Regions from separate parts of the Streptomyces sp. NPDC059166 genome, predicted to be linked through region 1. Evidence: riboswitches for the same ligand, from Rfam matches in the RefSeq annotation. Region 1 holds a riboswitch; each other region holds the start of a gene.
The links. A riboswitch is a leader RNA that binds a small molecule or an ion and turns the genes downstream of it on or off. The one in region 1 is predicted to bind cyclic di-AMP.

Region 1 (4,257 bases):
GCTGACAGTGACCCTGGCGCTCTGGGCCTTCGCCTGGCCGGCGGCCCGGACAGCGCCACGCGACCTGCCCGTCGGCATCGCCGGTGCGGCCCCGGCCGCCGATCAGCTGGAGCAGCGGCTCGAGCGGCGCCCCGGCGCCTTCGAGATCCACCGCTACACGGACGACGCCGCCGCCCGCGCCGCGATCGAGGAGAGGGTCGTATACGGCGCGGTGGTGATCACGGGGAACGGGCCGCGGCTGCTCACCGCGTCCGCGGCGGGTCCGGTCGTCGCCCAGCTCCTGACCGAGGCCGTGAAGGCGTCGGCACCGCCCGGGACCGCCGTCCCGGTCACGGACGTCGTCGCGGCACCGGAGGCGGACCCTCGCGGCAGCGCGCTCGGCGCCAGCATCCTGCCGCTCGCACTCGCCGGTGTGGCCGCGGGTGCGATCGTGACCCTGCTCGGGCTGCGCGGGGTCCGCGGCGTCGTGGCACTCGTCGGCGGGGCGGCCCTGGTCGGCATCGCCGCGACCGGACTGACCGACAGCTGGCTGGGGGTGCTCACCGGTGACTGGTGGACCGAGGCGGGCGTGATCGGGCTGACGGTGCTCGCCATCGGTGCGCCGGTGGCGGGCCTCGCCGCGCTGATGGGCGCACCGGGCATCGGCGTGGGAGCCCTGCTGATGGTGCTGCTGGGCAACTCGTTCTCCGGTGTCACCAGTGCGCCCGAGATGCTGCCCGAACCGGTCGGGGCGCTCGGCCAGTGGCTGCCACCGGGGGCGGGCGGTTCACTGCTGCGTTCGGTCGCGTTCTTCGACGGGAACGCCGCGGGCACGGCGACCACGGTGCTCTCCACCTGGGCGCTGCTCGGCCTGGCCGCCGTCCTGGCCCGCGGACGCGTCCGCCCCGAGCCGACGGCGGAAGGCACGGAGCGCCGCACCGGGGTCAGCGCACCGGCGCTGACGGGCTGATCCCGCACCGCACCCCGAGGAGGCCGTGCTGCGCCACAGCGGCGGGGCACGGCCTGCTCGTCCGGCGCTCGCCCGCGGCGGTGGCTCAGGGACCCGACATGCCGCGCCCGGCGCGCGGGTAGTCATCCAGCAACTCTCTCCCGACGAACCGGTGCGGGGCCGCCTCTCCGATCTCGGCATCCACACACGTGAGCCGGCGCGTGAGCGCGCGCCGCTGACGGCCTACGGGCCGTCACACGGGCTGTACCACCGTGGAGATCGGTGCCGCCGTCGAACGGGACACCGTGCTCGACGCCCCGGCAGTCCCGGCGTTCGGACCGGTGCACCACGTCCGGAGAGCAGCACGCCGTCCCGGCCGCCGCATTCCGCGAGGTGAACGCCAGATGCTCCCTTCCCCGTTCCCACCGCTCCCGGCCCTGACCCGGGCCGAGGCCGAGTTCATCGACCGCTACCTGGAGGCGGTCGATCAGCTGGGCCGCATCAATCCGGCGAGGGGAGGCGACACGTACGGGGCGCTCCGCGCGGCACAGGCCCTCGTCTCTCACGCCACCGCCCTCCGGGAGGCACTGAAGCTGATGCACGAGCGAGGCGAGTCGGAGATCCACGCCGAGACCCTGACCCGGGCTCTGCGCCTGCTCGACGGGGAGCGACGGGCGGGCCGGGTCGCCGTACCTCCGGCGCCCTCGGACTGAGCATCCGGGACCGGCTGTTCCCGACGCCGGGTCCCGCGCCGGTACTCCTTCTCACGACACGCCCGATGGCCGAACGAGTTTTCCCCGCTCGTTCGGCGTAGGACGTCCCCCGGCCGAGGGACAGGCCAACTTGCGCGACGGGCGCGGGCTCTGAACGGAATCCGTCCTTCCATCGCTGGTACACGGCGCCTCCGGCGTGGCTCCGAAGCCCGCGGCAGACCCGCGCCAACCCGATCGGGCGAGTCGTGACGACCCTCACATGTCGTCACTTCGAAGAGAAAATCCGGCAGACCTTGCGTAAAGATCCCTGGGACGACAAGAGCCCCCGCCACCGCGGCGGGGCGGTCCGGGCGGACGCCGAGTCCTGCCGCCGTCCGGATGACTGGTCGACAGAGTGGATCGGCAGGAGTGGAGGACCCGAGCAGTACGGGTCGCCGGGCAACCGGACGACCCTCGGGGTGAAGCCGCAGCGTGCGGCCGGGCAACTTCGCCAGCCCGAACCCGACAGGTCATCCTTCACAGGCGGCTGACGAAGGGTTGCGCATGACTGCGCAGGTTCATGTCCCGTCTCTGTTCGCCCGGGTCGGCACGGCCTCGGTCCTCACATTCGCCGTGGGCACCACGATGATGGCCCCCGGATTCGTGCACGAAGCCGAGGCCGCCGCCCATTCGGCCACCGCGCTGAAGATCGCGGCCTCCAAGAAGGGTGCTCCGTACAGATGGGGAGCCACCGGCCCCCACCGCTTCGACTGTTCGGGGCTCACTCTCTACTCGTTCAAGAAGGCCGGGAGGAAACTCCCCCGCACGGCCCAGCAGCAGTACAACAAGACCCGTCATATCTCCAGGTCGCAGCGGCAACGCGGCGACCTGGTCTTCTTTCACGCGGGTCGCAGGGTCTACCACGTCGGCATCTACGCGGGCGACGGAAGGATCTGGCACTCACCGAAGACGGGGGCCGTGGTCCGGCTGGAGAAGATCTGGGCCTCGAACGTCTGGTACGGGAGGGTCCGCTGATCCTTTCGCCCCTTCCGGCCCGGTGCGGCAGGGGTCCGGTCACCAGGACCGGACCCCCGGCAGGGTGAGCGCCGCGCCGCTGCCGCCCTCGACGCCCCGGCGGCACGCGGCCGGCGCAGCCACGGCCCGGGCCGGTCCACCAGCCGCGCCACGGCCGGGAACCGGACGAGTGCGAGCAGCGCGACCGCCGAGGCCGGCAGGGCGATGCCGCGCAGCGGGGGCGGCAGGGCGGCTCCGCAGCCGGGCGCGGTGGCGCCGCGGGACCGGGCGCACCGTGAGCGACCGCGCGTGTGAGCCGGCGGATCAGGCCTGCGCCGGTACCGGCCAGGGAAGCGCGATCGCCACCGTCTTGCCCCCGTCCGGCGTGGGCGTGACGGTGAGTCGGCCGCCGTACTCCTTCGCCAGGGCCCGGATGATCACCATGCCCCGCCCGTTGTCCTGCCGGACGGCCGCCGGAAGCCGTTGGGGGCGGCGCGGGTGACTGTCCGTCACTCCGAGGCTGAAATGCCCCTCCTCGTCGAGCCGGAGGCCCACGGTGAAGGTGGGTGACTGGCCGAAGGTGTGCTGGACGGCGTTGGTGGCGAGCTCCGAGACGATCAGCCGGATGGTGTCGGCGGCGTCCGCCTCCTCGGCCAGTCCCCATTCGGTGAGTACTCGGGCCACGTATCTGCGGGCCACGGAGACCGAGGCCGGATCGCTCGCCAGAGTGACGGTTGCTTCCTGATGGTCTGCCATGGCGACGCCGTCCCTTCCCACCCGGACCGACATGTGAGTCGGCCTGGACTGTGCTTCGCGCCAGACTGCCACCGATACCGCGCCCGATGACGGCGATCCCCCAAGATATGCATATATCTGTCGCCCATTACGGTGAACTATGCCCCGGAACCGGCGCGCTGGCGCGACACTGACCCTTTTGAGGCCGGTTCCCTCGGAGCCGGCCCTCCGTACAACGGGAGGAGACCGCCGTGCGGAACGGCCCCGCGGTGCGCCGCCGCAAACTCGGGGAGGAACTGCGCGCCCTGCGCCACACCTCCGGACTCACGAGCCGGGAGGCCGCTGCCCTACTGGGCTGGCACCAGTCGAAGGTGAGCCGCATCGAGACGGGGGCGAGCGGGGTGACCCCCCGTGACGTGACCAGGCTGCTGGACGTGTACGGGGTGGACGACCGCCAGCTGCGCTCCCTGCTGCAGACCCTGGCGGGTTCCGCCGGCGGCGGCGGAAACGGATGGTGGCATGCCTACCGCGGGCTCATCCCCCCGCAGTACCGGGACTTCATCAGCCTGGAGTCGCAGGCCTCCACGGCCCGCACGCTGGAGACCTCGGTGGTGCCCGGTCTGCTGCAGACCGCCGACTACGCGCGGGCGGTGACCCGTTCCTCCCTGGACGGGCTGCCGTCGGCACAGCTCGACTCCCTGGTGGAGGTGAGGCTCGCCCGGCAGGGCGTCCTCATGGGGCCCCGTCCCCTCCGGCTGAGCGCGGTGCTCGACGAGGCGGTGCTGCGACGGGAGGTCGGCGGGCCCGGGGTGATGAGAGAGCAATTGCGCCATCTTACGGAGATCGCACAACTCCCCCACGTGACACTCCAGTTACTCCCGTTCGAGA
Region 2 (4,257 bases), on a different contig from region 1:
ACCGGGTGGGGCGCGGTACCGTCCGCAGCCGTGGGCGGACCGGGCAGGAGTACACAGGTGGGGAAGCAGGAGCTGCGCCGCGGCGGATCCGGCGGGGGCACGCGTTCGCGGATGTTCGTGCGCTATCTCCCGGCGCTGATGATCTGTGTGGGGGTGGTCTTCGACCTGGTGACGCCCACCAGGGTGTCGGCCGTCCCCCTCTTCGCCGCCGCCCCGCTGATCGCGGCACCGTTCTTCTCGATGGCCTCGACCGTCCGGACCGGCGTGGCCGCGTTCCTGGTGGTGCTCGCCATCCGCCTCTCGGACGGCCGTATCGCCGAGGTGGTGCCGATCACCGATCTGCTCACGGTGTTCACGGTGTCCGTGCTCTCGCTCCTCATCAACCGGGTGGTACGCCGCGGCAACGAGCAGCTGGCCTCGGCCAGGGTGATCGCCGAGACCGCGATGAGGGCGGTGCTCCCGGTGCCGGACGACCGGATCGGCGGGCTGCTGGTGGCGGCCCGTTACGAGGCCGCCCAGGCCGACGAGTTCGTCGGCGGCGACCTCTTCGCCGTGGCGGACACCCCGTACGGGGTGCGTCTGGTGGTCGGTGACGTCCGGGGGAAGGGGCTGGACTCCGTGGCGGCGGTGGCCGTCGTCATCGGCGCCTTCCGGGAGGCAGCCGAGCAGGAGCTGTCGCTGGAGGGTGTCGTCCAGAGGCTGGAGCGGGCGCTGGCCAGGGAGGGGTCGCGGCGTGGCGGCCTCGACTCCATGGAAGGGTTCGTCACCGCCGTCCTCGCGGAGGTGCCGGCCGGTTCGGACATCCTGCGGGTCGTCAACCGGGGGCATCCGGAGCCGATCGTGCTGCACGCGGACGGGGCACTCGACGTGCTCGCGCCGACCGTGCCCGCCCTGCCGCTCGGGATGGGCCTGGACACGGGACCCGACCGCTCGGACGAGTGGACGCTCCCGGCCGGGGCGACGTTCCTGGCGTTCACCGACGGGCTGTCGGAGGCGCGGGACGCGAACGGGGTCTTCTACGATCCGGCGGCCCGGCTGCGTGGCCGGCTCTTCCCGGGGCCGGACGAGATGCTGTCGGCGCTCACCGACGACGTACGGCTGCACACCGGAGGACGGTCGACGGACGACCTCGCGCTCCTCGCGGTCGGACGCCCTTCCCGCGGGCAGTCGGCCCGGCGGACGACGGTGAAGATCGTGGGGCGGGGCGGTGAATGAGCGGTCGCGACGTTCGGTAGTCGCAGGACCCCGCTCCGCATAACATTTGACGAACCGTCAGAAACCGGTGGCCGGATCAGGGGCGCTCAACTCGCCCGGTTGCGCCTGATTGATCCGTTGAAGTCCAGGCCGAAGCCTTCAGAGATCTGCCGGAACGGCTTGGAATCAAAGCCTGGTGTCTATTAACGTTCGATAACGCAGCGCGGTTGTACCTGCCGTCGCAAGAGGCGGCACCGTGCGCAGCGCCGAATTCCGCAAGGGAACCGGGGAACCACCTACATGGGGTGAATCGGACACCTGTGTCTCGAGAGAGGCGAAGGGGTCCGTAGGAGACCTTCCTGCTCCGAACCCGTCAGCTAACCCGGTAGGCGAGAAGGAAGGAAAGGAGAGCGCCCACGTGGCGTCGAATCAGCCTGCCCCCGAGGCTCCGTCAACCTTCGGCTTCGGTGAACCGGACAGGCCGGGAGAGGAATGGAACCCCACCGAGGAGTCCATCCGTCCCGTACGCGGCCGTCATCGCGTGGCCAAGCAGCGCGGTCTCGCCCGTAGCTCCACCGTCCTCGGGGTCGGTGTCATCGCGGCTGTCGGCGCGGGGGGCATGGCCACCGCGCAGAGCAAGCCGCCGGTCTCCATCTCTCTTCCCGATTCCATCGCCGACAACCTTCCTGACGTCAAGTCCCTGCCCGGCGTAGGCGCGTTCATGGGTGACGGCTCCGGCGCGGACCAGCAGACGGCCGCCCTGGGATCTCCGCTCACGACCGCGGGAATCACCGAGGCCGAGGCCGAGCAGGGTGCCACCGACGCGGGCGAGGCGCTGCGCGCCCGCATCCTCCAGCAGGCCGAGCAGCAGCAGGCCGGCGCCGATGCCGAGGCCAAGGCCGCGGAGGAGCAGGCCGCCGCCGAAGCGGCCGCGGCACAGGCGGCGAAGCAGCAGAGCGCTGCGGAGAAGGAGGCCGCCGCCAAGAAGAAGGCGGCCGAGGAAGCGGCGAAGAAGAAGGCGGAGGCCGAGCGCCTTGCCAAGCTCGCCGCGAGCTACGCCATTCCGACCTCGTCGTACACGATCACCTCGACCTTCGGCCAGGCCGGTTCGATGTGGTCCTCGGGCCATCACACCGGGCTGGACTTCGCGGCCCCCACGGGCACGCCGGTCAAGGCCGTGCACAGCGGGACGGTCAAGTCGGCCGGCTGGTCCGGCTCGTACGGTTACCGCACGGTCCTGGAGCTCGAGGACGGCACGGAGGTCTGGTACTGCCACCAGTCGTCGATGGACGTCACCGCCGGACAGAAGGTCACCACCGGCGAGACCATCGGCCGGGTCGGAGCCACGGGCAACGTGACGGGGCCCCACCTCCACCTGGAGATCCACACGCCGGACGGCACGGGCATCGACCCGATGGGCTGGCTGCAGAGCAAGGGTCTCTCGATCTGATCCAGACGCCGGTATCCGGCGCTTCGAAACCCCGGCGGTCCTGACGCACAACCCCCCGACGTCAGGGCCGTCGGTCTGTCCGGGGCGGTGCGGGCGCGGGCGGTCGGTGGGCGGGCCCGTCGGGCTTCCCGGCTTCGGGCTCTTCGGGCTCACGAGTCCGGGCTTTCGGCTCCGGGCTTACGGCTTCCCGGGCGGGGGCGCGCGGCAGTCGGGGAAGACGGCGCCGGCCGGGACTGTGGCGGCAAGGACACCGGCACGGACGCCGGTGAAGTGGAATACGAGGCTCCCCTGATCTGTTGTCGCCTTCCATGACTTCTCTTCGCACGCTCGGATCATCCGACCTCAAGGTCTTCCCCCTCGCCCTCGGCGGCAACGTGTTCGGCTGGACGGCCGACGAGCGGACGTCGTTCGCGGTGCTCGACGAGTACGTGTCGGCCGGCGGCAACTTCATCGACACAGCGGATTCCTACTCCGCCTGGGTCCCCGGCAACGAGGGCGGTGAGTCGGAGACCCTGATCGGCAAGTGGCTCGCGGCCCGCTCCCGTCGCGACGATGTCGTCATCGCCACCAAGGTCGGCGCACACCCCGCGTACAAGGGCCTCTCGCCCGCCACCATCAAGGCGGCGGCCGAGTCCTCGCTGCGCCGGCTGGGCACGGACCACATCGACCTCTACTACACGCACTTCGACGACGAGACGGTCCCCGTCGAGGAGATCATCACCGCGCTCGACCAGTTGGTGAAGGCCGGGACGGTCCGGGAGATCGCCGCCTCCAACATCAGCCCCGAGCGGCTGCGTGCCTCCCTGGACTTCTCCGAGCGGGAGGGCCTGGCACGCTACGTGGCGCTGCAGCCGCACTACAACCTCGTCTCGCGCGACACCTACGAAGGCGCTCTCCAGGATGTGGCTGCGGGCGCGGGGCTCGCCGCGGTCCCGTACTTCGCACTCGCCTCAGGGTTCCTCACCGGCAAGTACCGCCCGGGTACCCAGGTCGACAGCGCCCGTGCCGAGGGCGCCGGCAAGCACCTGGAGACCGAGCGCGGCCGCAAGGTGCTGGCGGTCCTCGACAAGGTCGCCCAGGAGCACGGCGCGGAGATCGCGACGGTCGCCCTGGCCTGGCTGGCGTCCAGGCCCACCGTCGCCGCACCGATCGCCTCCGCGCGGACCGTCGGCCAGCTGCCCGCCCTGACGGCCGTGGCCGGGCTCCGGCTGACCGAGGCCGAACGTGCCGAACTGGACGCGGCATCGGCCTGACCCGGCCGGGCACCCGAGGTCCGCAGGCCACGTGAGGTCCCGCCGCCCCGGAGCCCTCCGGGCACCTCAGGCCTCCGTGTGCATCAGGCCTCCGTGCACCTCAGGCCTCCGGGCACCTGAGGCCCCCCGGGAGATCTGAGCCGTCATCCGGTCACCGGGGTCTCAGGCGGGTGGTGTCCGCCGGCCGCCGTCGTCCAGGTACGGGTTGTAGCCCCCGTAGTGCCGGTGAGGGGCGGGGAGCGGCCGCGGATGCGCGCCTTCCGGGGTGAACTGCCGGGGAAGCGGCGGAGCGGGTGGGGCCCCTCGCAGCCGCCCGGTCGCTCGTGCGGCGTAGGTCAGGGCGGGGCCGGCGACGTCCCG
Region 3 (4,257 bases), on a different contig from region 1:
GCCCCAGCGAAGGGCCTCGGAGAAGGACTCGGCGCCGATCGGCGCGATCATGAACTCCTGGATGTCCACGTTGGAGTCGGCGTGCGAGCCGCCGTTCAGGATGTTCATCATCGGAACGGGCAGCAGGTGCGCGTTCGGGCCGCCGAGGTAGCGGAAGAGCGGGAGGTCCGAGGCCTCGGACGCGGCGTGGGCCACGGCCAGCGAGACGCCGAGGATGGCGTTGGCGCCGAGGGAGCCCTTGTTCTCGGTGGCGTCCAGGTCGAACATCGCCTGGTCGATGAGGCGCTGCTCGGTGGCGTCGTAGCCGACGAGCTCCGGGCCGATCTGCTCGATGACGGCGAGGACGGCCTTCTCGACGCCCTTGCCCTGGTAACGGTTGGGGTCACCGTCGCGAAGCTCGATGGCCTCGAACGCGCCGGTGGAGGCTCCGGACGGAACAGCAGCACGTCCCGTGCTGCCGTCGTCGAGGCCAACCTCGACCTCGACCGTGGGGTTGCCCCGGGAGTCGAGGATTTCCCTGGCTACGACGACGTCGATGGACGGCACGAGGCATCTCCTTCTGGGATCTGACACTGATTGGGCAGGGTCACTGTGGCCTTGCGTCACGAGCCTAACCGGCCCGGCCCGCTCCGTCGGCCGTCCGCCCGTCCCCTGGGACGAAAAAGGACCCGAGGGCCTGCATTACGGACAAATCTCCAGAATCTTACTGGACAGTAACCACAACAGTTGAACGCTCGCCTCCACGGGTGAGCGGTGGCCCGCTCCCGGGAGGGCGGTGGCCGCGCTCCCGGGTGCGCGGCGCCCCTGATCCCGCACCCTCGCGGCGGGTGCGGAACGGCCCGGCCCGGCGTGCGGGGGGTCTGCACGCCGGGCCGGGCCCTCCGGGGCAGGAGGAAGACCCCGGGCTGCTTCCGACTACTTCAGGTGGAGCTGCTGCCCCGGGAAGATCAGGTCGGCCTTCTCGACGATGTCGTCGTTCAGCTTGAACAGCTTCTTCCAGCCGCCCTTGACCTTCTTCGCGTCGGCGATCTTGCTGAGGGTGTCGCCGGCCTTCACCTTGTACTCGCCGTCACCCTTGGCGACCTTCTTGCCGTTGGGGGTGGTGACGGTCTTCTCGGGGGCCGTGCGCTTCTCGCTGCGCGTGGTGGGCTGCTCGGCCTTGCGCTCCGGCGCGGCCTTCGGGGCCGTGTCGCCGTTCTTGGCGGAGCCGGTGTCGACACCCGGGTCCACACCGTCGTTCGTGAGGCCGCCGGCGGAGGCGCAGGACCAGGCGCCCGGGCCCTGCATGTCGAGCAGCTTCTCGGCGACCGCGATCTGCTGGTCCTTGGTGGCCAGGTCGGCGCGCGCGGCGTACTGCGTACCACCGGCCGCGGCCCAGCTGGACGCCGAGAACTGCAGGCCGCCGTAGTAGCCGTTGCCGGTGTTGATGGACCAGTTGCCACCGGACTCGCACTGGGCGACGGCGTCCCAGGTGTCCACGGAGGCGGCGGAGGCGTTGGTCGCGCCCATGAGCGGCACGGCGACGGCGGCACCGGCGACACCGGCCAGGGTCGCGATCCGAACGGCCTTGGACGGGCGACGGTGCTTGCCCGTGCTGGAAAGCAGCATGGTTCTCCTCACCGACGCCTACGAGGTGAGCTGTCGGGTTCGGGCCTGTGAGTTGCCCGGCCACCCGCTCCCGCGGGCGGCTCCACCCCTAGCCGTCCCCCTCCGTCTCTCGACGTCCGGGTCCGGCACCTACCTGGGTCCCCCGCTCCTGCCTACGGCGCTTTACGCGTCGGTACCCCTCGACCGACGGCAGGATTCGGCGTGACGGTCGAAGGTGCCCGCGGTGCGAGCGGCTCCGACGGTAATCACACGCAACGCCCACATTCAAAGATGGACATAACGACCAATCAGCCCGTAACGAAGCGGCGCGAAGGATCGTTTTCGCAGGTCGGAGCCAATACGGACGGACCGGACGCCCGAGACGCGCCGACCGACGCAAAGAGACCCATGTCTCACTTACGCATAAGTGGACATAGGCCTCTTAACTGCCCCCGATTTCGGGGTGTTTCAACGCTTTGGATCAGTTGGCGGGGGTCTCCGCCGAAGCGTCCTGGGCACTGTCGCCGACACCCAGGTCCAGGCTCTGGCCGGGGAGGATCAGGTCCGGGTCGGGACCCAGCTCGTCCTTGTTGGCCTCGTAGAGGGCCGGCCACCCGCCGGGGAGCTCCTGCGCGTCGGCGATCGCCCACAGGTTGTCGCCCTCGCGGACGGTGTACGTGCCCTCCGCGTCCTCCGCGCCCTCACGCGCGCCGGAGTCGCCGCGCGAGGCGTGGCGGGCGGTGTCGCGTCCGGTGCCGGGCGCCGAATCGGCGCCCTCCTCGGGCGCGGGGGCACCCCGGTGCTTCCCGCCCTTCGGTGCCTGGGAGTCCTCGGGCGAGGGCGTCGCCGAGGGGGAGGCCGAGGGAGAGGCCGCGGACTCGCCGCCCTTCTCGCTCCCGCTCGCGTCCTCCTTGCCGGCGGACGCCTTCCCCTCCGCGGCGTCCTTCCCCGCGGAGGCGTCGTCGCCGTCCGCGGTGTCCGCCGCGCCACCGGCCTCGGCCGAGGGGTCCTCGGAGGGCCCGGCGCTGTCCGCGGAGTCGTCGGACGGCTCGTCGCCCGGATCCACGCCGGGCAGCGTGCCGTCCAGCGCGAGCCCGGAGATCACGGCGCAGCTGGCCCACGCCTGCGGGCCCTTGTCGTCCAGCACCTTCTCGGCGACCGCGATCTGCTGCGAGCGGCTGGCGAGGTCGGCCCGGGCGGCGTACTGCGTACCGCCGTAGGCCGACCAGGTCTCCTGGGAGAGCTGCAGACCGCCGTAGTAGCCGTTGCCGAGGTCGGCGCTCCACATGCCGCCGCTCTCGCACTCGGCGACGTTGTCCCAGGTGGTCGCTTCGGCGGCCTGCGCGCCGCCCGCGCCGAGCAGGGGGATGGCGATGGCCGATCCCGTGACGCCTGCGGCGACGACGATCGCGGGTGCCTGGCGAGGGCGACGGTGTCTGCCGTTCGCGGAGCCCATGGGATTGCCTTCCGTGTGACTGACATGTGACGGGTGGGTCGAGGGGTGAACCTAGCCCTACTCGAACGTGTGTCACAAGTCGATGCAGCGGAGATCACGTGAAAGTCACAGAGTTGACAGAGTGTCACTTCTGACGGCGGGGAGGCGCGTCCCGAACTCCACGGGAAGCGTGCACAGTCCACGCATGACGAGACCGCCACGCCGTCCCGGATCGGCCCCATCCACGGCGATCCGCAGGTCGGGAAGGCGCCGGGGCGGCGTCGCCCGCGTCACCCGCCCCTCCCGGCGGGCCTGTCGGGCGTCCGGGCGGCGGAGGGTACCGGCCCCTTCTCCGCGGCACCGACCGTCACCGCGCGCGAGATCCAGGCCGTCCGCATACTGAGATCGCCGGGGCCGTCGCCGGCCTGCGCCGGGACGGCGGTCACAGCCCCGCGCGGGGAGGGAAGCCTGAGCCGGAGCCCGGTACTGTCGTCCGGTGAACCGCACTCCGCAGCCCGAACTCTTCACCTGGGAGTTCGCGACCGACCCGTACCCGGCCTACGACTGGCTCCGCGAGCACAGCCCCGTGCACTGGACGGTGCTGCCCAGCGGTGTCGAGGCCTGGCTGGTGACCCGGTACGCGGATGCGCGCCAGGCCCTGGCGGACAGCCGGCTCTCGAAGAATCCCGCACACCACGCGCAGGACGCGCGGGGGAAGAGCAGGACCGGCATCCCCGGCGAACGCAGCGCCAACCTGATGACCCATCTCCTCAACATCGACCCTCCCGACCACACCCGGCTGCGGCGGCTCGTGTCCAAGGCGTTCACCCCGCGCCGGGTCGCCGCGTTCGCTCCGCGCGTGCAGGAGCTGGCCGACTCCCTCATCGACGCCTTCGCCGAGAAGGGGAGCGCGGACCTCATCCACGACTTCGCCTTCCCCCTCCCCATCTACGCGATCTGCGACCTGCTGGGCGTTCCCCCCGAGGACCAGGACGACTTCCGAGACTGGGCCGGGATGATGATCCGCCACGGCGGAGGCCCACGGGGCGGAGTCGCCCGTTCGGTCAAGAGGATCCGCACGTACCTCACCGAGCTGATCCACCGGAAGCGGGCGGACCTCGGGGACGACTTGATCTCGGACCTCATCCGCGCGTCCGACCACGGTGAGCACCTGACGGAGAACGAGGCGGCGGCGATGGCCTTCGTGATCCTCTTCGCGGGTTTCGAGACGACCA

Region 2: another riboswitch for cyclic di-AMP. It lies ahead of ACFXOA_RS28455 (M23 family metallopeptidase); the one in region 1 lies ahead of ACFXOA_RS30170 (C40 family peptidase).
Region 3: another riboswitch for cyclic di-AMP. It lies ahead of ACFXOA_RS15930 (transglycosylase family protein); the one in region 1 lies ahead of ACFXOA_RS30170 (C40 family peptidase).

What each region holds. Positions count from the first base shown of each region.
Region 1 covers NZ_JBHZCI010000059.1:18,677-22,933, forward strand. The annotation lists gene ACFXOA_RS30160 (ABC transporter permease) at 1-949, shown strand, start outside; gene ACFXOA_RS30165 (hypothetical protein) at 1,333-1,641, shown strand; cyclic di-AMP (ydaO/yuaA leader) riboswitch at 2,000-2,181, shown strand; gene ACFXOA_RS30170 (C40 family peptidase) at 2,185-2,655, shown strand; gene ACFXOA_RS30175 (ATP-binding protein) at 2,959-3,390, opposite strand; gene ACFXOA_RS30180 (helix-turn-helix domain-containing protein) at 3,621-4,257, shown strand, end outside.
Region 2 covers NZ_JBHZCI010000049.1:28,345-32,601, forward strand. The annotation lists gene ACFXOA_RS28450 (PP2C family protein-serine/threonine phosphatase) at 112-1,215, shown strand; cyclic di-AMP (ydaO/yuaA leader) riboswitch at 1,449-1,601, shown strand; gene ACFXOA_RS28455 (M23 family metallopeptidase) at 1,613-2,644, shown strand; gene ACFXOA_RS28460 (aldo/keto reductase) at 2,953-3,897, shown strand; gene ACFXOA_RS28465 (PrsW family intramembrane metalloprotease) at 4,060-4,257, opposite strand, start outside.
Region 3 covers NZ_JBHZCI010000018.1:63,399-67,655, reverse strand. The annotation lists gene eno (phosphopyruvate hydratase) at 1-546, opposite strand, end outside; gene ACFXOA_RS15930 (transglycosylase family protein) at 916-1,608, opposite strand; cyclic di-AMP (ydaO/yuaA leader) riboswitch at 1,609-1,778, opposite strand; gene ACFXOA_RS15925 (transglycosylase family protein) at 2,069-3,043, opposite strand; gene ACFXOA_RS15920 (cytochrome P450) at 3,519-4,257, shown strand, end outside.